2 regions of the Luteimonas sp. 3794 genome follow, and region 2 is predicted to be linked to the other one. Evidence: predicted binding sites of a transcription regulator. Region 2 holds the regulator's gene; the other holds the start of a gene.
The links. The regulator FliA, encoded in region 2, starts transcription of late flagellar genes. The targets are predictions, from matches to a motif close to TAAAGTTTNNCNNNCNNNGGCCGATAA.
Positions count from the first base shown of each region.

Region 1: the regulator FliA is predicted to act here: its motif matches at 3,469-3,495, upstream of J2X52_RS14105 (methyl-accepting chemotaxis protein).

Region 1 is NZ_JAVDVJ010000012.1:1,848-13,353, forward strand. Features, by position in the region: gene J2X52_RS14090 (DUF2628 domain-containing protein) at 1-238, shown strand, start outside; gene J2X52_RS14095 (LysE family transporter) at 486-1,130, shown strand; gene J2X52_RS14100 (hypothetical protein) at 1,412-1,987, shown strand; gene J2X52_RS14105 (methyl-accepting chemotaxis protein) at 2,307-3,389, opposite strand; gene J2X52_RS14110 (prolyl oligopeptidase family serine peptidase) at 3,924-4,820, opposite strand; gene J2X52_RS14115 (DUF305 domain-containing protein) at 4,904-5,347, opposite strand; gene J2X52_RS14120 (PAS domain-containing protein) at 5,670-8,477, shown strand; gene J2X52_RS14125 (hypothetical protein) at 8,577-9,083, shown strand; gene msrB (peptide-methionine (R)-S-oxide reductase MsrB) at 9,151-9,615, shown strand; gene J2X52_RS14135 (hypothetical protein) at 9,716-10,693, shown strand; gene J2X52_RS14140 (zinc-dependent alcohol dehydrogenase) at 10,844-11,506, opposite strand, start outside.
Region 2 is NZ_JAVDVJ010000002.1:218,838-230,343, reverse strand. Features, by position in the region: gene flhA (flagellar biosynthesis protein FlhA) at 1-1,490, shown strand, start outside; gene flhF (flagellar biosynthesis protein FlhF) at 1,762-3,357, shown strand; gene J2X52_RS04640 (P-loop NTPase) at 3,344-4,201, shown strand; gene J2X52_RS04635 (RNA polymerase sigma factor FliA) at 4,198-4,962, shown strand; gene cheY (chemotaxis response regulator CheY) at 4,988-5,380, shown strand; gene J2X52_RS04625 (protein phosphatase CheZ) at 5,377-5,979, shown strand; gene J2X52_RS04620 (chemotaxis protein CheA) at 5,983-7,950, shown strand; gene J2X52_RS04615 (flagellar motor protein) at 8,014-8,754, shown strand; gene motD (flagellar motor protein MotD) at 8,764-9,756, shown strand; gene J2X52_RS04605 (ParA family protein) at 9,756-10,535, shown strand; gene J2X52_RS04600 (chemotaxis protein CheW) at 10,532-11,323, shown strand; gene J2X52_RS04595 (STAS domain-containing protein) at 11,409-11,506, shown strand, end outside.

The sequences.
Region 1 (11,506 bases), on a different contig from region 2:
CGTGAACTTTAATATTCTCGGCTTCCTCTTCGGCCCGATCTATTTCCTGATCAAAGGCTTGTGGCGGCAGTCCGTCGTGTACCTGATCTGCGCGGTGACGCTGATCGTTTTGTTCGAAGTGATGGGGCTCGGCGAGCTCGCGCGTGCGATGGGTTACGGTTTCGCTGCTCTGTACGCGGTGCGCGCCAACGTCAGTTACTACAGGAAAGTGGTGCTGGGCGAGACGACGTGGCTGTAGTGGGCTGCTGTATCAGCTGACGCCAACCGGGCTGTGCTGGACAGTGCAGCGAGATCGCCGCCGCAGTCGTGGAGATGTAATCCACGGATGGAGGGATGGGCCGCATGGAGGCGGCGCGCGCTGATCCCTCGAGGTGTCCGATGTCCGGCGGACGCCCGATCTGGGATAGGGTTCAACGGTCATCCAGGCCGAAGCTGTTGCGCGGTGCGGCCTGGTTCCGGTGTTGCAGCACGATGCGGAGCGTCCGGTGATCGAACCTGCCTTTCTCACGACCAACGTCATCCTGGCGTACGGCGCCTACGCGCTTGGCACTGCCAGTCCTGGCCCCAGCAATCTGGCGGTGATGGCGACCGCCATGCACCAGGGACGACGTGCCGCCCTCGTCGTGGCGTTGGGGGTGGTGTGTGGCTCCGCGCTGTGGGGCGTTCTCGCAGCGTTCGGGCTCGGCGCGTTGCTGGCTGGATACTCCAGGTCGCTCGTGGTGATGAAGGTGCTGGGCGGGCTCTATCTGCTGTGGCTGGCCTTCAAGTCTGCGCGGTCGGCGTGCCGGTCCAGTCGGCCGACCCTGCAGGTTGCGTCGAAGCGCTCTACTGCCCGCGGTCTCTTCCTGCGCGGCGCGGCGCTGCATCTCACCAATCCCAAGGCGATCTTCGTCTGGCTGTCGATCGTGGCGCTCGCGCTGCCTCCGGGGGCCGAGGGTAACCAGGCGCTGCGCATCGTCGCGGGTTGCATCCCCATCGGCGTGGTGGTGTTCTGCAGCTATGCACTCGTTTTTTCCACCGCTGCTGCGAGACGTGTCTACCAGCGCACGCGCCGCTGGTTCGAAGGCGCGTTGGCGGTCCTGTTCGGTTACGCCGGGCTGCGGATGCTGGCATCACGCGCCGCGCTCTAGCGCAACGCCCAGTCGGGCAGGTGCCGGGTTCCGGTGTTCCTCAGGGATAACGGTTGCAGGCTCAGTTGCATTGCGTGGTCTTCGGCCGCCCTGTCGACACGCCATTCGACGATCGCATCATGGCTAGAGGACCTAGCGCGTTCGGTGCGACACGGTCATTGTCATTGGCGCGTCGCTGTTGCCGCGTTCAGAGCGATGCCTGTGTCGAGGCATCTGCAGACGTACAAGATCTTGACGCCGGGCGGATCATCTGCTCGCCGTTTCGCGAGTGACTGACGAGGATGATCGCGCTGTCCATCACCATCCCTGCCGGCGAGCGTCTGGACCGCATCGTTGCTGGCGCTGCGGCGGCCGGGCTTGTGTGTTGGGTGATGTCGTGGCTGATGTCCATCCAGTCCTCACAGGAACAAAGGCCAGACGGAAGGAGCGTGCCGATGCGCGTTGTCTGGATCGACCGCCAGCAACCGCCTGATGCCGACGAGCTGGTCCTGCCAGTACCGGAGCCCAGGGTCACGGCTGAAGTCGTGCGTCGGGAGACGCGGATGCCGCAGCGCCCGCAAGGCGAAGCGCTTGATGCAGCACCTCATGTCCCCGAGCTTGATGGACACAGGCAAATCGATCTGTCCTTGCCGACCGCTCCAATAGAGTTTCGGTCAAACGAGGTGGGGACACGCTATGCCCGCGAAGCGCCGCCTCAGAGGATGCGCATCCAGTTCCACGATCGCTCGTTCGGTGCGACCCTCCAGCGGGTGACACAGAGCCTGATCTGCATAGAGCTGCGCCAGGAAGCGTCACGCGCGCCCCAAAGTTCCGAGCAGATCGCAGCCTCGATGGCCCGACATGGCTGTGAATATTGAACGGGTGGTCAGCGAGTCACGGTGCCAGGTCTAGTTGAATGGGTGCAGTTGAATCCCCGCCACGCGCGGTGTCGCCGAGTCAGGTATGAAGACCTTGATGTCGATCGTGCACGGCCGAAGTGGAAAACAGGCGGGCTTTGCGGTTCTCGCAATCCCGTGTCTCGTCATGTGCTTTGCAATGCACCCGGCGCAGGCCTGCGTTGTTGCGCCGTCCAGCGCGGCAATGGCGCCAAGTGTGGCTGCCGCGCAACTCGTCGCCCACGGCGTCGCTGCGGGTGAGCGACTGGACGGGCTGAAGACGACCCACGCGCCGAAGGGGTCAGCCGAGCGCCTGCATGATCACGCTGTGCCAACCGGTCCGATAGGTCTCGTAGCCCGGTGAGGCGGCCTGCGCGATGCAATGCGGGCGGCCGAGATGCGATGTTTCGAGGGCGCCGCGCGGCAGCGCGAACAGCCTGTCGCGGCCGTCGAACTCGAGGGTGCAGCGGTCCGCATGTATGCCCGAGTCGGCGAGAATGTGGCCGCTGCCGTCAACGATGCTGACCCGGCTGCGCTGCCACTCGGCGTCCGACAGTGGCGTGCGCTCGACGATGGTCTGGGCCAGGGCATCCCAGCGGAACACGATGCCGAGGACTCCCAGCGGGGCGCCGTCGACACGGCCGCCACGACGCACCGTGCAGGAGTAGACGAGGGCGCGTTCGCCGCCTGCGAGCGCGCTGGCGTGCACCGACTGGAAACCGTAGTCCTCGCCCGTCCGGGTGCGGATCGCGCTCTTGAACCAGTCGGACTCAGCGGCGTTCGTGCCGACCGAGGCGTATTGATGGGCCCGCCCGTTGGCGATGATGCGGCCGTCCAGCCCGGCCAGGACCAGATCGAAGTACACCGTGTACGAGTCCAGGATCTGCGCGAGGCGACGGCTTGCGTGGGCGAGCGTGTCGGCGTCCGGGCGCACTGCCGCATCGACCAGTGACGGATCGGTCGCCCACCAGCGCACGTCGCAGCTGCGTTCGTAGAGGTTGCGGTCGATCAGGTCGATGTTGCCGAGCGCGAGTTCGGTCAGTCGCGTGTGCCGCACGTCGTTCTGCAACTGCTGCAGCCGAGCCTGCAGGTCCAGGCTGGTCTGGCCAGCCATGCGGTCGATCTCCTGGGCGGTGTCGCTGACGTTGCGCGACAGGCTGTCCATTTCCTGCGCGATCACCCCGAAGCTGCGCCCGGCGGCGCCGATGCGCACGGCCTCGATCCGGGCGTTCATGGAGATGATCCGCGTCACCCGGTTGATGTCGTCGATGCGCTGCAGGGACTGGCGCAACTGGCGCAGCAGCGCATCGGAAATGCCGGCCACGGAGCGGATATGGTCGTCGACGCTGGCCTCGGCCGCCGCGGTGGCAACACGTTCGTTCATGACGCTCCAGTGGGGTGGGGCGAGCAGCAATGGACCGCGGCCTGCACGGCGGCGATGGCGGCTTTGCCGCTTCAAGCCGCTATCGGCAGCGCCGTCGTGAACTTGAGGCGCCGTCTGCGGCACCCGCGGACACGACGCACCCGCCTGCGGAGCGGACACAGGCGTGGGCCACCGGCGCGCATCGCGGGCATGCCTCGTGCGCTTCGTCGTGTGGATGGATTCTGGCCGGTCACAGCCTGTGACGAGCGTCGAGCACGGCGCATCCACTCGACGCCGTGTGTTTCCGAGCGGAACCCGCGGTGTCATGCTCCGCCGCAGGGGCGGCGTGCGGATGTCCGACGGGCCGACACGCAACAGGCGGAACCCGGGCGTATCGCCTCGGGTCTCGCCTGCAGGGGAACGGTGCTGTCGGCTCGGTCAGGACAGAAGCGCGGAAATCACGGTGCCACGGTCACCCGCCGCGCGTGATCTTCTTGAATTGCGAGCACGGCAGTCGAGCGTTCTCTGCATCCGGGCGTACAAGGATCGGCGACGCTACTCGGCTGCGCGCCCAACAATCCACTCGACGATCGCATCGAATCGTTCATGGTCGAGCGCATGTCCACGCTCGACGCGCAACTGGGTGATGAAGTCCCCGGGGACCTTGGCCACGACCTGATCCGCATCCCGCGAGTACTTGTCCTCGCTCCCCGACACGACCAACGTCGGGCGCGGGCCGATGGCCGACAGTACGTCGTGTGTGTCGATCAGCTGCGCGAGGCCGGGCACCGCTTCGAACAGGGTGATGCCGGTCTCCTCGCGGCGGCGCGTTTCGAAACTGCAGACCGCGCCGCTGATGCAGGCGAAGCGGCAGCGCGGGTCGACGGCGGCGTGGTAGAGCGCGGTGTAGCCGCCATACGAATGGCCCGCGATGCCGGCGCGGCGTTCGTCCAGTTCGGCCGCTTCCATCAACACGCTCACTGCACGCTGGGCGTCGTCGAGGCCTTTGCGCATCAACGTGTCGCCGTCGAGCAGGCGGTAGCTCATGGCGCTGTAGTGCTGCAGCCAGTCGTAGTCATGCGGTTCCACGCCGTGGACCTGGCCGCGGCGATCTTCGAACGTGAGGGCGTCCGGTGCGAGCACGGCAAGTCCGCGACGCGCGAGCGCTGGGCCGAAGGCCTGGAACGGGCTGCCGACCTCGCCGGCGATTTCGCTCTTGCCGAAGTGGACCTCCCCGTTGTGCTGGTGGAAAACCACCACGCCGCCTCGGGCGGGCTGCGCCGTCGGCGTGAACAGGAAGGCGGGAATCGTGTCGCCCTCGAGCCCGCCGTACTCGATGCGCTGTCGGGTGTAGCCATCGAACCCGGTCACCTCGCCGCGTTCGAATGCGACGGGCACAGGCGGCGCGAGGCCGAGGCGATCGCGCAGCATTGAGCAGATGTCGTGGGTCATGACGTGCCGTCTGTCGTGATGGGCGTTTCTGGATTCACGAGCTGCAGGCCTGTCGTTCAAGAACGCAGCGCACGCACGTGCCTTCAGTGATGGTCGTGCGCGCCGGCATCTGCTGCGGGCGCCTCGACGGCGACGCCGCGCGCCTGCAGCCAGCGCCGCATCTGCGCGATCTCGTCTTCCTGCGCGTCGATGACCTGTTGCGCGAGGACGCGCACCTCCGGGTCGGTGCCGTGCTCGAGCGCGACGTGGGCCATGTCGATGGCGCCCTGGTGGTGCGGAATCATGCCGCGCATGAAGTCGACATCGGCGTCGCCGGTGAAACCGGCGCCCATGCCGGCATGCATGGTCTCGTTGATGCGCTGGTAGGCCAGCGTGGAGGCGGTGGCGGTGCCTTCTTCGGCCGTCGTCGTGGCGTGGGATGCGTGGGCGTGCGCATCACCGGCATCGGCGGCGGGCGTGGGCGGCGCGGCATCCGGTGCGCAGGCGGCGAGGGCGGCGGTCATTGCCAGCAGGGGCATCAGGCGCATGGTCACGGTCCTTGGGCGATTGCAGAGGGGCGACACCATGCACGGGGTGTCGACCCGGTGTCCAGGCGCCGGCGCCGTTGCGCGTATGCCGGGCGCGGCGACATGCCCTGCGTGTTCGCGTCGCCGGGTGCGCGTGCTTTGCGCACGCACGTCCGAAGCCGTTACGCCGTTTCACCTCGAAGGCGCCGCCAGAGGCGGTCGATGGAAGCCACGCGCGTGGATGCCGGCAGCTCGTCCGCGCGGCAGATTCTGCGGGTTGTAGACGCCACTGTCGCGGCAATTTGGGAGAATGCGGCTCTCTCCGATTTCACCCGAGCCCCTCTTGGATGCTTCGACACCCGACGACCTCGATCGCGTGCGTGATGCCGAACGCGTCGAGATGGCCCTGGCCGCCGGCGCTATTGTCGGCACCTGGTTCTGGGACATTCCGCGGAACCGGGTGACGATCGACGACGCGCTGGCCGATGCCTTCGGTCTGGATCCGTCGGTCTCGCGCGACAATCTGCCGCTGGAGCAAATCCTCGAATACGTGCATCCCGACGACCGGCCTGGTGTGTCGGCGGCGATCGCCGATGCCATCGGGCGCGGCGGCCGTTATGCGCATGCTTACCGGACGCTGGGCAAGGACCGACAGTACCGCTGGATCGAAGCGATCGGCCGGGTCGATCTGGACGCGGACGGCATTGCGGTCGGATTTCCCGGTGTGCTGATCGACATTGAGCAACGCCGACGGATCGAAGCCGAGCGTGACCAGGCACAGACGCTGTTGCGCTCGTTCATCGATGCCGCGCCGGGCGTGGTCTACGCCAAGGACCGGCAGGGCCGGATGCTGATCGGCAATCGCGGTACGACCGAGTTGATCGGGCGGCCGCTGGAGGATTACGTCGGGCGCACGGATGCCGAGTTTTTGGGCGACCCCGCCCAGGCCGCCGCGGTGATGGCGACCGACGAGCGCATCATGTCCAGCGGCCAGTCGGAGCAGGTCGAGGAGGCGGTCAGTTTCCCCGGTGGCCGGCGTGCGTGGTGGCTGTCGACCAAGGCGCCGCTGCGTGATGCCGACGGCAATGTCATCGGACTGGTCGGCACCTCGCTCGACATCACCGATCGCAAGGCCGCCGAGGCGCGCCATCTGGAAGTCGAGGAGCGCTACCGGCTCGCCGCCCGCGCGACCAACGATGCGATCTGGGACTGGCGCATCGCCGACGGCCAGGTGGTCTGGAACGAGGCACTGGCCACGCTGTTCGGGTATCGCGAGGTGGAAACCGACGCCCAGTGGTGGCTCGACCGTATCCACCCCGACGACCGCGAGCGCGTCGAGCACGGCATCCACGCGGTCATCCGGGGCACCGGCTCGGTGTGGTCGGACGAGTACCGGTTCTGCCGTGCCGATGGCAGCTACGCGACCGTCCTGGATCGCGGCACTGTCCTGCGCGGCAGCGCGGGCGAACCGGTGCGGATGATCGGCGCGATCCTCGACCTGTCGGCGCGCAGGGCTGCCGAGGCGGCTTTGGCGCAGAGCGAGGAACGGCTGCGGCTGGCGACCGACGCCGGTGACCTGGGTTTCTGGGATGTCGATCTGGTGCACGACGCGTTGATCTGGTCGCCGCGCACCAAGGGGATGTTCGGCATTTCGCCCCAGGCCGCGGTGACGATGCGCGATTTCTACGACGGCCTGCACCCGCAGGATCGCGAGGCCACCGCCGCCGCGTTCGAGGCGGCGTCTGATCCCGCCCGGCGCGCACTCTACGACGTGGAATACCGGACCATCGGCAAGGAAGACGGCATCGAACGCTGGGTCGCGGCGAAGGGACGGGGGCTGTTCGAGGGCGACCGCTGCGTGCGCGTGCTCGGCGTGGCGATCGACGTGACCGCGCGCAAGCGCGCCGACGCGCGGTTGCAGGAATTGAACGAGCAGTTGGAAAGCCGCGTGCTGGAGGAGGTCGCCGAGCGCACGCGGGTGGAAGAGGCGCTGCGCCAGAGCCAGAAAATGGAAGCGGTGGGCCAGTTGACCGGGGGCATCGCGCACGATTTCAACAACATGCTCGCGGCGGTGATCGGCCCGCTGGACCTGCTGGCCTCGCGCCTGAAGGACCACCCCGATCCGCGCACGAAGCGCTACATCGACATGGCGATCGACGGCGCGAACCGCGCCGCGCAGCTCACCCAGCGGCTGCTCGCGTTCTCCCGTCAGCAGCCCCTGCAGCCGGTTGCCGTGGATGCCAACCGGCTGATCGTCGGCATGCGCGATCTGCTGGTGCACTCGCTGGGCAGCAGCGTGCGCCTGGTCACCGAGTTGCAGGACGAGGTGTGGTGCACCCACGTCGATGCCAACCAGATGGAGAACGTGATCCTCAATCTGGCGGTCAATGCGCGCGACGCGATGCCGGGCGGTGGCCGACTCACCATCGCCACCTCCAATTGCACGCTGGACGCCGACGACGCGGTCGCGCTGCACGGCGTGCCGCGCGGCGAGTACGTGTTGATCAGCGTGTCCGACGACGGCAGCGGCATGTCGCCCGAGGTGATGACCAAGGCTTTCGATCCGTTCTATACGACCAAGAAGGTCGGCAAGGGCACCGGGCTCGGGTTGTCGCAGGTGTACGGGTTTGTCCGGCAATCGGCGGGCCACGTGCGCATGTTGTCGGAAGTGGCGCGGGGCACGGTGGTGAAGCTGTATCTGCCGCGACTGGTCGGCGGTGTCGAAGCAAAGCCGCCGGCGGACCAGGGCGTCGCGGCGCCGCATGGTCGGCAGGAGCTGGTGCTCGTGGTCGACGACGAGCCGGCGGTGCGACAGTTCTCGACCGATGCGCTGACCGAACTGGGCTATCGCGTGCTCGCGGCCGACGGCGCGGCCAACGCGCTGCAGCTGCTCGATGCGCACCCGGACATCGTGCTGCTGTTCACCGACGTGGTGATGCCCGAGGTCAACGGCCGGCAACTGGCGGATGCAGCGCTGCAGCGACGCCCGGATCTCAAGGTCCTGTTCGCCTCGGGCAACAGCCGCAACACGCTGGTCCAGGACGGCGTGCTCGCGCCTGGCGTGCAGCTGATCGGCAAGCCGTTCACCGTCGATGCGCTGGCTTTGCGCGTGGGTGCGATCCTCGCGCCGGATGCCGCGCCCGCAGCCTGAGCCAGGCCAGTCGGGCGTCGCGGCCGGAAGTCACCCTGGCCGATGCCATGCGCCGGCGCGCGCGCCTCAGTCGGCTGACGCATCACACTGACCGTCGCGGTGCTGCTGGCGGAGGCGGCGCATCTTGTCTGGGAGCATCTGCACGGCGGCATCGTCAGCCACCACCGGCTGGCGCGGCCCGATCTGCCTGCGGTCTGGAATGGCTGGGGGCTGGTGCTGCTGCCCCTCATGGCGTGGTGGGTTTCGGGCCGTGTCACGCGTCGCATCGCGCGTCGTGCGGACCGGCGCGGGGCCGTGCGTGGTGCCTGGACCGGATGCGGCATCGCGGCGGCGCTCGGCGTGGCGCTTTCAATCGCCTTCGTCAGCGGGCAGGACGATGCCGCAACCGCGGTGCTGCTGGCCGCGTTCGGCTTGGGTCTGCTGATGCCGGCGTATCGCGCGGAGTGCCTGCTGGGTTTCGTGCTTGGGATGACCTTCGTATTTGGTGCGGTGCTGCCGCTGCTGATCGGCGGCATCGTGGCAATGCTGTCGGCGTTCGCCCGCCTGGGCGTCTATGCGCTTGCACGCCGCATCTGGCGCCGGTCCCGCGGGCCCGCCGCGGCCTGACCGTGCGGGTTGTGCAGCGCGGTTCGCGTCGCCATCTTGTGGGTCCCGCGCCACTGCCGGAATTCCCATGATCCGTTTCGATCTCACACCGCCTTCGGCCGAGCAGCGCACCGCGCTGGAAGCCGACCTGTCCGCCGACGAGCGCCGGGTGCTGCTGCAGCACGGTACCGAGGCGCCGTTCTGCGGCGTGTTCCTCGACAACAAGCGCGAGGGCACGTACTGCTGCCGCCTGTGTGGGCTGCCGCTGTTCCAGTCGAGTGCGAAGTTCGACTCGGGGACCGGCTGGCCGAGTTTCTTTGCGCCGTACGACGAGGCGCATATCGAACGCATCCGCGATACCAGCCACGGGATGATCCGGGTGGAAGAAGTCTGCGCGCGCTGCGGCAGTCATCTGGGCCACATCTTCCCCGACGGCCCGGCGCCGACGTTCGAGCGCCATTGCCTCAATTCGGTGTCGCTGTCCTTCGTCGACGCCGACGAGGATCTGCCTGATCCGCTGCAGCGTGGCGGTGCGGAAGCGGGTCCGGCATAAGCGCAGTGCGCGCCTGATCCGGACGGGCGGCGATCAGGCGGATGGGCGGGAACGCCGCCGTCGGTGACAATCCCCGCTCATCACGGAATGGGGAGACTGCGTGATCGTTCCCGAATACTGGGCGGAGGCCCGGCGACAGACGCGGCATGGCGGGCGCAGCGTGACGGTGCGCCGGTTCGGCTGGTCCGACGACAGCGAGGACGCGGCGCAGGCGCACGCGGAACTGCGCGTGCAGGCGGCGTTCGACGCGGTGCTGGCCGGCGAGGCATTGCCGCGCCGCGAGCCGCTGACCAACTACGGCGTGATGGGCGTACCGATCCGCGAGGAAATCGTCGAGCGCGCGGGCGATCTGGTGATCACGCGCAACAGCTACGGCGCCTTGTGTCTCAACACGCCGGACGTGCTGTTCGCCGACATGGATTTCGAGGCGCGCCCGTCGGGTTGCGTGATGCCGCTGGCGACCGGCGTGCTGGTGGGCGGCGCGACGTTCGCGGCGGCGGTGCTGGCCATGGACTGGCGTCTGGCGGCGGCGGTCGCCATTGCGGTGCTGGTGGTGGCCAATTTGGTGATGCTCGGCTGGCGCCGGCACCGTTTCGACCGCGACGGTGGCGCCGAGGCACGGGCGCTGGCCCGGGTCGCCGCGTTCTCCGAGGCCAATCCGGACTGGCATCTGCGCACCTACCGCACCGCGGCCGGGCTGCGCGTGCTGGTGATGCACCGGACGTTCGATCCGCTGGAGCCCGATGTGGACCGGCTGTTCCAGGCGCTGCAGGCGGACAGCCTCTATACCACGATGTGCCGGCTGCAGCACTGCTTCCGCGCCCGGCTCACGCCCAAGCCCTGGCGCCTCGACATGCACCGCCGCATCAAGCCGCGCAGCGCGGCGTGGTCGCGCAGCCAGGCGCGGCTGCCGGAGCGGCTGGACTGGGTCGCGGACTACGAAGCGAAGTCGAAAGAATTTGCAGCCTGCCGCTACCTGCGCGCGTTTGGCACAGGCACCATCGATCCGAAGGCCGGGCAGGTGATGGCAATGCACGACGCAGTCGCGTGCGCGGCGCAGGCACTGCCACTGGCCTGAGCGCGCGCCGTCAGTCGGTCTCGAAGGCCTCGATTTTCGCCAGCGGCCGCTGGCTGCGGCGGATCCGCGTCGACGTTTCTGTCACCACAATGCGACACGCCGACGCCCATGAAGGTGCCGGCGTGCGGGTAGCAAAAGTGCCGTCTGACGTCAGGGCGTCAGCACGACCTTGCGGCAGGCGTCTTCCTTCTCGTCGAAGATCTCGTAGCCCTTGGCCGCGTCGGCCAGCGCCATGCGGTGCGAGATGATGACGTCGGGTTGCAGGCGACCTTCGCCGATGTGCTCCAGCAGTTCCGGCATGTACTTCTGCACATTGGTCTGGCCCATCTCGAAGCGCAGGCCCTTGTCGAACGCATCGCCGAACATGAAGGCGTGGATGAAGCCGGAATACACGCCCGGCACGCTGACGGTGCCAGCGCGGCGGGTCGCGGCGATGCACTGGCGCAGCGCGGCGCCGCTGCTGGTCTCAAGCTTGAGCTGGGTGGCGATGGTGTCGGCCTTGCTGCCCTTGGCTTCGAAACCCACCGCATCGATCGTCGCATCCACGCCGCGGCCGTTGGTCTGCGAAATGATCTCTTCTGCCGGGTCGTCGGTGTCCTCGAAGTTGATCGGAATCACCCCGTAGGTCGCGACCGCGAAGTCGAGACGGTACTGGTAGCGGTCGACCATGAAGATGCGCTCGGCGCCGAGCATCTTCGCGCAGGCGGCGGCCATCAGGCCGACCGGGCCAGCGCCGAAGATCGCGACCGTCGAGCCCTTGGTCACGCGTGCGTTGAGCACGGCCTGGTAGCCGGTGGGCAGGATGTCGGACAG
Region 2 (11,506 bases):
CCAACAAGTTCATCCGCGGCGATGCGATCGCCGGCATCCTGATCATGTTCGTCACCATCATCGGTGGGCTGGCGATCGGCGTGATGCAGCACGGCCTGCCGGTGGGACAGGCCGCCGCCATCTACACCCTGCTGTCGATCGGTGACGGCCTGGTGTCGCAGATCCCCGCGCTGCTGGTGTCGTCGTCGGTCGCGTTGCTGGTCACCCGCGCCTCGCGCAAGCAGGACATGGGCGGCGCGATGAGCGGCCAGGTGTTCGGCCAGTACAAGGCGCTGACGATCGCGGCGATCATCCTGCTGGTGGTCGGCCTGGTGCCGGGCATGCCCAACCTCGCCTTCCTCAGCCTGGCGGCGGTGGTCGGCTACGGCGCCTGGGTGATGCGCAAACGCGCCCTCGACGCCGAACGCGCGGAAGCCGATCCCGATCTCGCCGCGCTTCCCTCGCCGGAACAGGTGGCCAATGCCGACCTGGGCTGGGACGACCTGCGGCCGGTGGATCCGCTCGGCCTGGAAGTCGGCTACCGGCTGATCCCGCTGGTCGACAAGGCCCAGGGCGGCGAACTGATGGCGCGGATCAAGGCCGTGCGCCGCAAGCTCACCCAGGACGTGGGCTTTCTGATCCCGCCGGTGCACATTCGCGACAACCTGGAACTTGCGCCCACCGCGTATCGGCTACTGGTCCACGGCGTGCCGGTGGCCACCGCCGAAGTCCATCCGGACCGGCTGATGGCACTCGATTCGGGCGGCGCCCTGCATCCGATCGACGGCCTGCCCGGCAAGGACCCGGCCTTCGGCCTGGACGCGCTGTGGATCCTGCCGGTGCAGCGTGCCAATGCCGAAGCCGCGGGCTATACGGTGGTCGATCCGGCCACCGTGGTCGCGACCCATCTGTCCCACCTGGTGCGCGAGCAGGCGCCGGAACTGCTCGGCCACGAGGAAGTGCAGCAGTTGCTGGCCACCCTCGCGCGCAGCGCGCCCAAGCTGGCCGATGACCTCACGCCCAAGGCGCTGCCGCTGGCGGTGGTCGTACGGGTGCTGCAGAACCTGCTGATCGAACGCATCCCGGTGCGCCAGCTGCGCCGCATCGCCGAGGCGCTGGTCGAGCACGCCGCGCATACCCAGGACCCGGCGCAGCTGACCGCCGTGGTGCGCACCGCACTGGGCCGCTTCATCGTCCAGGAAATCGCCGGGCCGGCCGAGGAACTGCCGGTCTACACGCTGGCGCCGAATCTGGAACGCGTCTTGCAGGATTCTGCACAGGGCGGTGGCGCTGCACTGGAGCCGGGCCTGGCGGAACGCCTGCAACAAAGCCTGGCCACGTGCGCGGGCGAGCAGGAAGCCAGGAACGAGCCGGCGGTGGTGCTGGTACCCGGACAGGTCCGCGCCGCGCTGGCGCGCCTGGTCCGGCACAGCGTCCCCAACCTCTCGGTGCTGTCCTACAACGAAGTGCCGGAAGACAAGCGCTTGAAGCTCCTGGGAACGATCAATTGAACAGGTACTGGTCAGACGTGATGGACGACACAACGCAGCCGCGGGACCCCATGCAGGGTAGAACCGGCGCCACGCCGGGCTGCCCGCAGACCGGGCGCTGGCCACCACGTCGAGGACCGGTGCCCGCGACGGCGGATCCGGCCGCGCGGCGCATGCATCTCCCGCTGCCGCGTGTCACCCCCTGCAAGGGTCCGCCCCCCGACCCGTTGCCGTCCCTGCTCCGCCGCGTCTCGAACCACTTCTCACGCACTCCGAATTCCGGGCTCCCGACATGAAAATCCGCCGTTTCGTCGCCGCCGACATGCGTAGCGCCCTGCAAATGGTGCGCGAGGCGCATGGCCCGGACGCTGTGATCCTGTCCAACCGCCGGACCGACGAAGGCGTGGAGATCGTCGCGGCCAGCAATTACGACGAGGGCTACGTGCAGCGGGCCATCGAGGATGCGCAGCGCGACGCGCCCGCGGCCGCCCCGCCGCTGGCGACGATGCTGCGCGGCAGCCGCGCCATGCGCGACGACGAGGCCGCGCTGGCGCCGTCCGAACGCTGGCTGCGCGACCTCGCAGCCCCACCGGCGGCCCCGGCTGCGCCGACGCCGCAGCGGGCCGAGGCATCCGCTCGCACTGGCGCAACGCTGGCGGCGGCGCCCGTTGCCGTCGCCGCCGCGCAGGCTTCCGCGCCGGTACCGGCTGCGTTCGCCCCGCCGGCCGAACTGGCCCGCTTCGATCTCGATGGCCCCACCTTCGCCGAACTGCTGGCCGCCGGCCACCGCGACGACACGCCGGCCGCGCCGCGCACCGCAGCGCCTGTGGCCGCGGCACCGCGCTCCGCTCCGGAACCGGCGCGCGCGGCAGCACCCGCGCCCGTTTCCGCCGCGCTCACCCAGGACGACGGTTTTCCGTCGCCGAGCGCGCCCGAGCCGGCGGTCCTGTCGGCCGTGCCCAGCCTGCCCGTCCCCTCAAGTGACAGGGAACTGGCGCAGATGCGCGACGAGCTCGCGCAGATGCGCATGATGATCGAGCGTGAGATGGCCCGCCTCACCGACGAGCGCCTGCGCGGTTCGCCGGCGCGCGCCCAGGCCATGGAACTGATGGAGGATTACGGCTTCGACGCCGGCATCACCCGCGACACCGTGCTGCAGATTCCCGCCGACACCCCCGATTCCCGCGTGCGCGGCCTGATGCTCGCCCTGCTGTCCAAGCGCCTGCCGGTCTGTCCGATCGACCCGCTGAGCGAAGCGGGCGTGATCGCCCTCGTCGGTCCCACCGGTGCCGGCAAGACCACGACCATCGCCAAGTTGGCGGCGCTGTATGCGTCCCAGCACCAGGCGCGCGATATCGCCCTGGTGACGACGGACACTTCGCGCATCGGTGGACGCGAACAGCTGCACAGCTACGGCCGCCAGCTCGGCATCGCCGTGCATGAGGCCGACAGCGAAACCGGCCTGGTGCAGTTGCTGCAGAAGCTGGAGGACTACAAGCTGGTGCTGGTCGACACCGCCGGCCTGAGCCAGCGTGACCGTGCGCTGGCCGGCCAGCTGAACTGGCTGCGCGCCGCCCGCAACGTGCGCACCTTGCTGGTCCTGCCAGCCAATACCCATTTCGCCGATCTCGACGAGGTGGTCCGCCGCTTCGACAGCGTGCGCCCGCAGGGCGTGGTGCTGACCAAGCTGGACGAAACCGGCCGCCTGGGCAGCGCCCTGTCGGTCGCCGTCGACCACCAGTTGCCGCTGACCTGGGTCACCGATGGCCAGCGCGTGCCCGAAGACCTGCACCGGGCGAATGCCGCCCATCTGGTGCTTCGCCTTGAAGATCTGCGCCGCGATGCCGATAAGCCGATTGTCCCGGAACATACCCATGCCGTCGCCTGAGCTGCTCCCGATGTCCTCCGCGCCCTTCCAGCCCGTCCGCACCCTCGCCGTCACCGGCGGCAAGGGCGGCGTCGGCAAGACCAACGTATCGGCCAATCTGGCCGTCGCGCTGTCGGGCATGGGCCAGCGCACACTGCTGCTCGATGCCGACCTGGGCCTGGCCAACGTCGACGTGCTGCTGGGCCTGTCGCCCAAGCACACGCTGGCCGATCTGGTGGCCGGACGCTGCGAACTCGACGACATCATTCTCGAAGGCCCCGCGGGCGTGCTCGTGGTCCCCGCCGCTTCCGGGCGTCGCCACATGGCCGAGCTGCGTCCCGCCGAACATGCGGGGCTGGTGAACGTGTTCAACGACCTGCAGCGTGACCTCGACCTGCTGGTCGTCGACACCGCCGCCGGCATCACCGATTCGGTGCTGACCTTCTGCCAGGCCGCGCAGGACGCGATTGTCGTGGTCTGCGACGAACCGGCCTCGATCACAGACGCCTACGCCCTGATCAAGGTGCTGGCGCGCGAGCGTGGGGTGAACCGGGTGCAGGTGGTGGCCAACATGGTCCGCAGCCCGCAGGAAGGCCGCAACCTGCACGAGAAACTCTCGCGCGTGTGCGAGCGCTTCATCGGTGATGTGTCCTTGAACTATCTGGGCGCGGTGCCGCAGTGCGACTGGCTGCGCATGGCCGTACAGCGCCAGCAGGCCGTGGTCACCGCGTATCCGGGCAGTCCGTCGGCACGTGCGCTGATCGAGATCGCCCAGCGCGTCTCGCGCTGGCAGGCACCGACCGCGCCGCGCGGCCACGTGGAATTCTTCGTCGAGCGCATGTTGCGCCAGGGAGCAGTCGCATGAGCCTCGCCGCACGTCAGCAGTACCAGTCGGTGCAACGCGCCGTCGCCCCCGATGTCGATCCGCTCGTGCAGCACGCCGAACTGGTGCGCCGGATCGCCCATCACCTTGCTGCGCGGCTGCCGGCCAGCGTCGAGATCGACGACCTGATCCAGGCCGGCATGATCGGGCTGCTCGAGGCCTCGCGCAGCTACGACGCCGACCAGGGGGCCTCGTTCGAAACCTATGCCTCGATCCGCATCCGCGGCTCGATGATCGACGAGATCCGCCGCGGCGACTGGGTGCCGCGCTCGGTGCACCGGCGCGCCCGCGACGCGGCCTCGGCGATCCGTTCGATCGAGCAGAGCACCGGCCGCGCCGCGAGCGCCCACGAGGTCGCCGCGAAGCTGGAGATGCCGCTGGAGGATTACCAGCGCCTGCTCGAGGACGCCGCTCGCGGTCAGGTGCTGAGCCTTGATTCGCACATCGAAGACCACGGTGAGGTGGAACCGGTCAACCGCGGCGGCGGCCCCACGCCGCAGGAAAACCTGGTGCGTGGCGAATTCGGCCGCGAGCTGATGTCCGCGATCGGCCACCTGCCCGAGCGCGAGCAGCTGGTGCTGTCGCTGTACTACGAACAGGAACTCAATCTGAAGGAAATCGGCGCCGTGCTCGGCGTCAGCGAGTCACGCGTCTGCCAGATCCACGGCCAGGCCGTGGTGCGCCTGCGCGGCCGTCTCACCGCCTTCGAACTCGCCGATACCGGTTACGGTGCCGACGACTGATGTCACGCTCACTCTGGAGTCCGTTTTGAACAAGAACATCCGCATCCTGGTCGTCGACGATTTCTCGACGATGCGCCGGATCGTCAAGAACCTGCTGTCCGATCTGGGCTTCAACAACACGGTCGAGGCGGAAGACGGCAACAGCGCACTCGCCGTGCTGCGTCAGGACGCAGTGGAACTGGTCGTCACCGACTGGAACATGCCGGGCATGACCGGCATCGAACTGCTGCGCGAAATCCGCGCCGACCCCAAGTTCCGCGCCCTGCCGGTGCTGATGGTCACCGCGGAAGCCAAGCGCGAGCAGATCATCGAAGCCGCGCAGAACGGCGTGAACGGCTACATCATCAAGCCGTTCACCGCGCAGACCCTCGAAGAAAAGCTCGGCAAGATCTTCGAACGCCTGGGGACCGCGGCATGACCGCCACCGCCACCGAACGCAGCCAGCTCGCCACGCTGCTCCATGACGCCCTCGAAGCGCTCGAGCGCGGCGACGAGGACGGCTGGCGCCGGCAGATCGATGCGCTGGCCGCCGCGCGCGCGCGCAGCCTCGTCAGCGGTCTGGGACGCCTGGCCCGCGATCTTTCGCAGGCCCTCGACACGCTGCCGCCCACGCCGGCCGAGGGCAACGGACTCGACGACGCGTGTGCGCGCCTGGACCACGTGGTCGAGATGACCGAACAGGCCACCCATCGCACGCTCGACCTGATCGACGACAGCCGCGCGCTCGTGGCCCGGCTCAAGGAAGGTCCGCTCGACGACACCCAGACCGGTACCGTGGAATCGCTGCGCGAGAACCTGCGCGAGATGGCGCTGGCGCAGAGTCACCAGGACCTGGGCGGGCAGATCATCCGCCGCGTCGCAGGCATCGTGCGCGGCGTGCACGAAGGCTTCGGCGCGCTCGGCCTGCCGCCGAAGGAAGACAACGCGCGCGGCAACGGGCCGGCGGTGTCGGGGCTGGACCGCCACACCGTCGGCCAGAGCGACGCCGACGACCTGCTGTCGAACCTGGGGCTCTGAGCCATGCAGTCGCCCGACATCGTCGCCGACTTCGTGCTTGAAGCACGCGAACTGCTGGACGACCTCGGCGGGCAACTCGTTGGCCTGGAACAGACGCCCGATGATCGCGAGCGCCTCAATGCGGTGTTCCGCGCCTTCCATACGCTCAAGGGCGGTGCCGGCTTTCTTGGCGCGGTACCACTGGTGCAGTTGTGCCACGCCGCCGAGGAAACCCTCGGCATGGTGCGCGCCGGCCAGGCGGCGCTGCTGCCGCGTCACTTCGACGCCGCGCAGCAGTCGCTGGACTGGCTGCAGGCGATGGTCGATGCGATCGAATACCAGGACACCGTTCCGAGCGCGCCGGATGCGTTGATCGCCGGCTTCGCGCCGTTCGACGTTCCCGCGGCCGCGCCGGTGCGCGCTGCCGCGCCGCCCCAGGCCGCGCCCGCAGCCGGCGGCGACGGCATGATCACCGACGACGAGTTCGAGTCGTTGCTCGACCAGTTGCACGGCGAACGCGCACCGGGTCTGCAGACCGGTCCCGCCCCCGACCCGGGGATGATCGGCGACGACGAGTTCGAAGCCCTGCTCGACCAGCTTCACGGTGCCGGCGTGCCGGGCGCGTCTGTTGGCGTGGCGCCGACCGCCGCCGTCCCGCCTGCCGACGACATGATCGGCGACGACGAATTCGAGGCCCTGCTCGACCAGCTGCATGGCGGCGCCGCGCCGGGCACGGTCGCGGCGCCGGCTGCAGCTGCACCCGCGGCCCCGGCCGCCATCGCCCCGCCACCGCGTCGCCCGCCGCCGCCAGCCGCCAAGACGGATGCAGCGGCGCCGACGAGTGAGCGCGAACAGACCGTCCGCGTCGACACCAAGCGGCTCGATGTCATCGTGGATCTGGTCGGCGAACTCGTACTCGCACGCAACCGGCTCAAGACCCTGCGCACGCGCCTGCGCGACGAGGATCTCGACCGCGCGGTGACCACGCTCGACAACGCCACCGCGCGCCTGCAGAGCGCGGTCATGCGCACGCGTATGCAGCCGGTGGGCAAGGTGTTCTCGCGCTTCCCCAAGCTCGCCCGCGACGTGGCCCGCGCCCTCGACAAGGAAGTGGACCTGGACCTGGTGGGCGCGGAGACCGAGCTCGACCGCAACCTGGTCGAGGCGCTGGCCGATCCGCTGATCCATCTGGTGCGCAATGCCATCGACCACGGCATCGAGATGCCCGAATTGCGCGAAGCCACCGGCAAGCCGCGCGCCGGTCGCGTGCGTCTGAGCGCGCAGCAGCAGGGCGACTACGTCGGCATCGAGATCCAGGACGACGGCGCCGGCATCGATCCCGAACGCCTGCGTTCGAAGGCGCGCGACAAGGGCCTGATCGACGCCGAGTCGGCGGCCCGCCTGAGCGCCGAGGAATGCCTCAACCTGATCTTCATGGCCGGGTTTTCCACCCGCGACGAGGTCAGCGACATCTCCGGGCGCGGCGTCGGCATGGACGTGGTGCAGTCGCGCATCCGCGAGCTCGGCGGCCAGATCCAGGTGACCTCGGAACTCGGTCGCGGCAGCCGCTTCTCGCTGCGCGTGCCGCTCACGCTCGCCATCCTGCCGACCCTGCTCGTGCATGCCTCGGGCGATGCGTATGCGCTGCCGCTGGCACGTGTGCAGGAAGTGCTGCACGCGCCGTCGCGCACGGTGAACTGGTTCGACGGCCGCGCGGCACTCGACCGCCGCTCGCACACGTTGTCGCTGCTCGACCTGCGTCACTGGCTGGGCACCCCGGCGCCGGACACGACCCTGCTGACGATCGTCGTCCTGCAGCGCGGCGACAGCCGCTTCGGCCTGGTCGTGGACGAAGTGCGTGGCCGCGAAGAGGTGGTGATCAAGCCGCTGCCCAAGGCCCTGCGCGGCCTGCCCGGCTATGCCGGTGCGACGCTGATCGGCGATGGGCGTCTCGCGCTGATCCTCGACGTCGACGCGCTCCGCCTGCGCTGATCGCGGGCCGCGGCAGGTCCGCGCCCCATTTAAGTCCTTCCCGTTTCCGCCGATACCTAGCTCATGGACCTTTTCAGCGTCGCCGGACTCGTGCTTGCCCTGATCGCCATCCTGGGCGGCAGCGTGCTCAAGGGTGCGGGGCTGAGCGCGCTCTGGTCGCCCGCCGCCTTCCTGATCGTCATGGTCGGCACGGTCGCGGCGATAATGCTGCACACACCGGGCAGCACGCTGAAACACGCGTTCAAGATCGCCGGCTGGGTGGTCAAGCCGCCGGTGTCCGATCGCGCGGCGCTGATCGCGCAACTCATCGAATGGAGCAATGTCTCGCGCAAGCAGGGACTGCTGGGGCTGGAAAGCCACGTCGCGGCGCAGACCGATCCGTTCCTCAAGAAGGGCCTGCAGATGCTGGTCGACGGCGTCGAGCCCGAGGCCATCCGTCACATGCTGGAGATCGAACTGCAGGGCGAGGAACACCATGACCTCGCCGCGGCCAAGGTGTTCGAAGGCATGGGCATCTACGCGCCCACGCTGGGCATCGTCGGCGCGGTGCTGGGCCTGATCGCGGTGATGAAGAACCTCGCCGATCCGAGCAAGCTCGGCCACGGCATCGCCGCCGCGTTCACCGCCACGATCTACGGCATCGCCTCGGCCAACATGTTCTTCCTGCCGATGGCCGCCAAGCTCAAGAGTGTGATCGGCCGCCGCACCGGAGAGCGCGAGCTGGCCATCGAAGGGCTGATCGCGATCGCGCAGGGCGAAAACCCCCGCAACATCGAGGCTCGGCTCGCCGGCTTCCTGCACTGATCCGCAGACATGGCACGCAAGAAGGCCCACGAGGACCACATCAACCACGAAGCCTGGGCCATCCCCTATGGCGATCTGGTCACGCTGCTGCTCGCGTTCTTCGTGGTGATGTACGCGATCTCCTCCGTCAACGAAGGCAAGTACCGCGCCGTCGCCGCGTCGCTGGCCAGCGCGTTCAATGCGCCGCCGAGCACGCTCGACCCGATCCAGATCGGCGACAACCAGAAGGCGGAAGCCTCGATCGGCAAGCCCACGCCGGTGCCGCGTGGCGCCCGTGAAGGCCCGACCTCGCGCCCGATGCTCGACTCGCCGCTGCGGCCGATCCTGGAATCGAAACTGCGCGCGGACCGGATCGGCGACGGCGGCGCGGATGCCGCATCGATCGCGGCGGCGCGCGAGCAGCTTTCGGGCCTGGCCCTGCAGCTCGAAGACACGCTGTCGGAGATGGTCAAGGCGCGCCTGATCACCGTGCGTCGGTCCGACCTGTGGCTGGAGGTCGAGATCAACAGCGACCTGCTGTTCGCGAGCGGCTCGGCGACGCTGGAATTCCGGGCGCGCGAGCTGCTGGGGCGACTGGCTGTGGTGCTGCGCGATCTGCCCAATCCGATCCGCATCGAGGGCTATACCGACGACCGGCCGATCGCGACCGCCCAGTTCCCGTCGAACTGGGAGCTGTCGGCCGCGCGTGCGGCCAGCGTCGTGCATCTGTTCGTCAGCGAGCGGTTCGCGCCGGAGCGGCTGGTGATGGTCGGCTACGGCGAGTACCGACCCAAGGCCGACAACACCTCCGACGCTGGTCGCAATGCGAACCGTCGGGTGGTGCTGATGGTGCTCGCCACGCAGAACACCGCAGCCGCGCCCCGCACATCCCCGGTGCCCGAGCCCGCCGCCGCGCCGCCAGCACCTGCCTACCCGGCCGCGCCGGTGCCGCAGCCCGCCGTTGCCGCCTCTCCCGCCGCACCCTCCCCCCTTTCCTCCCCCCCACCGCAAGGAGACAGCTGATGCGTGTCTGGGCGATTGCCAACCAGAAGGGAGGCGTGGGCAAGACCACGACCTCGCTCGCCCTCGGACGCGCCATGGTGGCGCGCGGGCTGCGTGTGCTGCTGGTCGATCTCGACCCGCACGCATCGCTGACGCGCGCCTTCGGCGTTCCGAGCGAACCACCGCCGCCGGGCGTCGTCGACCTGTTCGGCGCGCCGCCGCCGGCGCTGGAGTCGCTGTTGCGACATTCGCCGACCGAGGGCCTGGACTTCGTCTGCGCGCAAACCGCTCTGGCGACGCTGGAACGGCGCAGTGCGACGCAGCCCGGCCTGGGCCTGGCGCTGTCGCAGGCGATCACCCGCCACGCCGGCGGCCATGACGCGATTCTGCTCGACTGCCCGCCGACGCTGGGCCTGCTGATGGTCAATGCCTTGGCCGCGGCTGATCGCCTGATCGTGCCCACGCAGTGCGAACCACTCGCGCTCTACGGGCTGGCAGGCATGGTGCGCACCGGCGAGATGGTCGAAAAATCCCGTCAGCGGCCGCTGCCGGCCTCGATCATTCCGACGATGTACGACCGCCGCACACGCATCGGCCGCGACACGCTGGCGCAGCTGCAGGACGAATACCGCGGCCGCATCTGGACCGAGGCGGTGCCGGTCGACACACAACTCAGCAATGCCGACGTGCTCGCCTGTCAGGTGTTCAGCGGCGACATGCCGGGCCGCGCGATGTCGGCCTATACGCGCGCCCTGGATTGGCTGCTCGCCGAAGAGCAGGCCGTCGAGGAGGCCGCATGAGCGCCGCCGGCATCGTCGACGACTATCTGGGCATGCTGCTGTCGGCACCGGTCGCGCCGGTGCCACCGGCGCCGGCGGTTGTAGCGGTCGCCGAGCCCGCAGCCGCGGTGCAGGCGCCCGCGCGCCGCGCGCCCCTGCCTGCACCGCAGGCGCCCGCGCCCGCGCCTGCTGCAGCCGCGGTGGCACCCGCCCCGCCGGCACGTCCGCCTGCGCCACCACAGCCACCTGCATCGCCGCCCCCACCGCGCGCCGCACCTCCCAGCGCGAAGGTCGCGATCGCGCCCCTGCCACGTGCAGCCGGCGACGTGCTCGACACCACCCTGCCGCAGCAGCGCCGGAGCGTCGACCGCATGGCGCGTTGGTTGCGTCTGCGCTGCGGCACGCAGGCCTATGCGATCGAACTGCTGAAGATCCGCGAAGTGGTGTTGCCGGCTTCGCTGCTGCAGCTGCGGGGCGCCGCGCCATGCGTGGTCGGGGTGATGAACCTGCGTGGGCAAGTGGTCCCGGTTGTGGACATGGGCCTGCAGCTGGGCGCGGCGCCGGTCGAGGAGACGGCGCTCACGCGCATCATCGTGCTCGACGACGGCGGCGATGTGCTCGGGCTGCGCGTGTCGGCGGTGGAGGACGTGGTGCTGATCGGCGATGCACAGATCGAAGGCACGCATACCTCGCGACTTGCACCCGTCGGCGACCACCGCATCCGCGGCATCGCCCGCCTGGGCGGCATGGTCACCCTGCTGCTGGATTCGGCCAAGCTCATGGCGATTCCGCTGTTTCCGCCCAACTGATCGATCGCGGCAGCCGGCGCGGCTAAAGATCGTCGCCGGCACGCCGCTATTCGTGACCACCCCCTTTGAATTTGTCGGAGATGTCATGGACACCGTGCACCTGGGCGATGACCTCGGTATCGAGGCCAGCACCGGCCTGAAGGAGCGGCTCGCGCCGTACCTGGACCGGGCGGACGCCGTCGT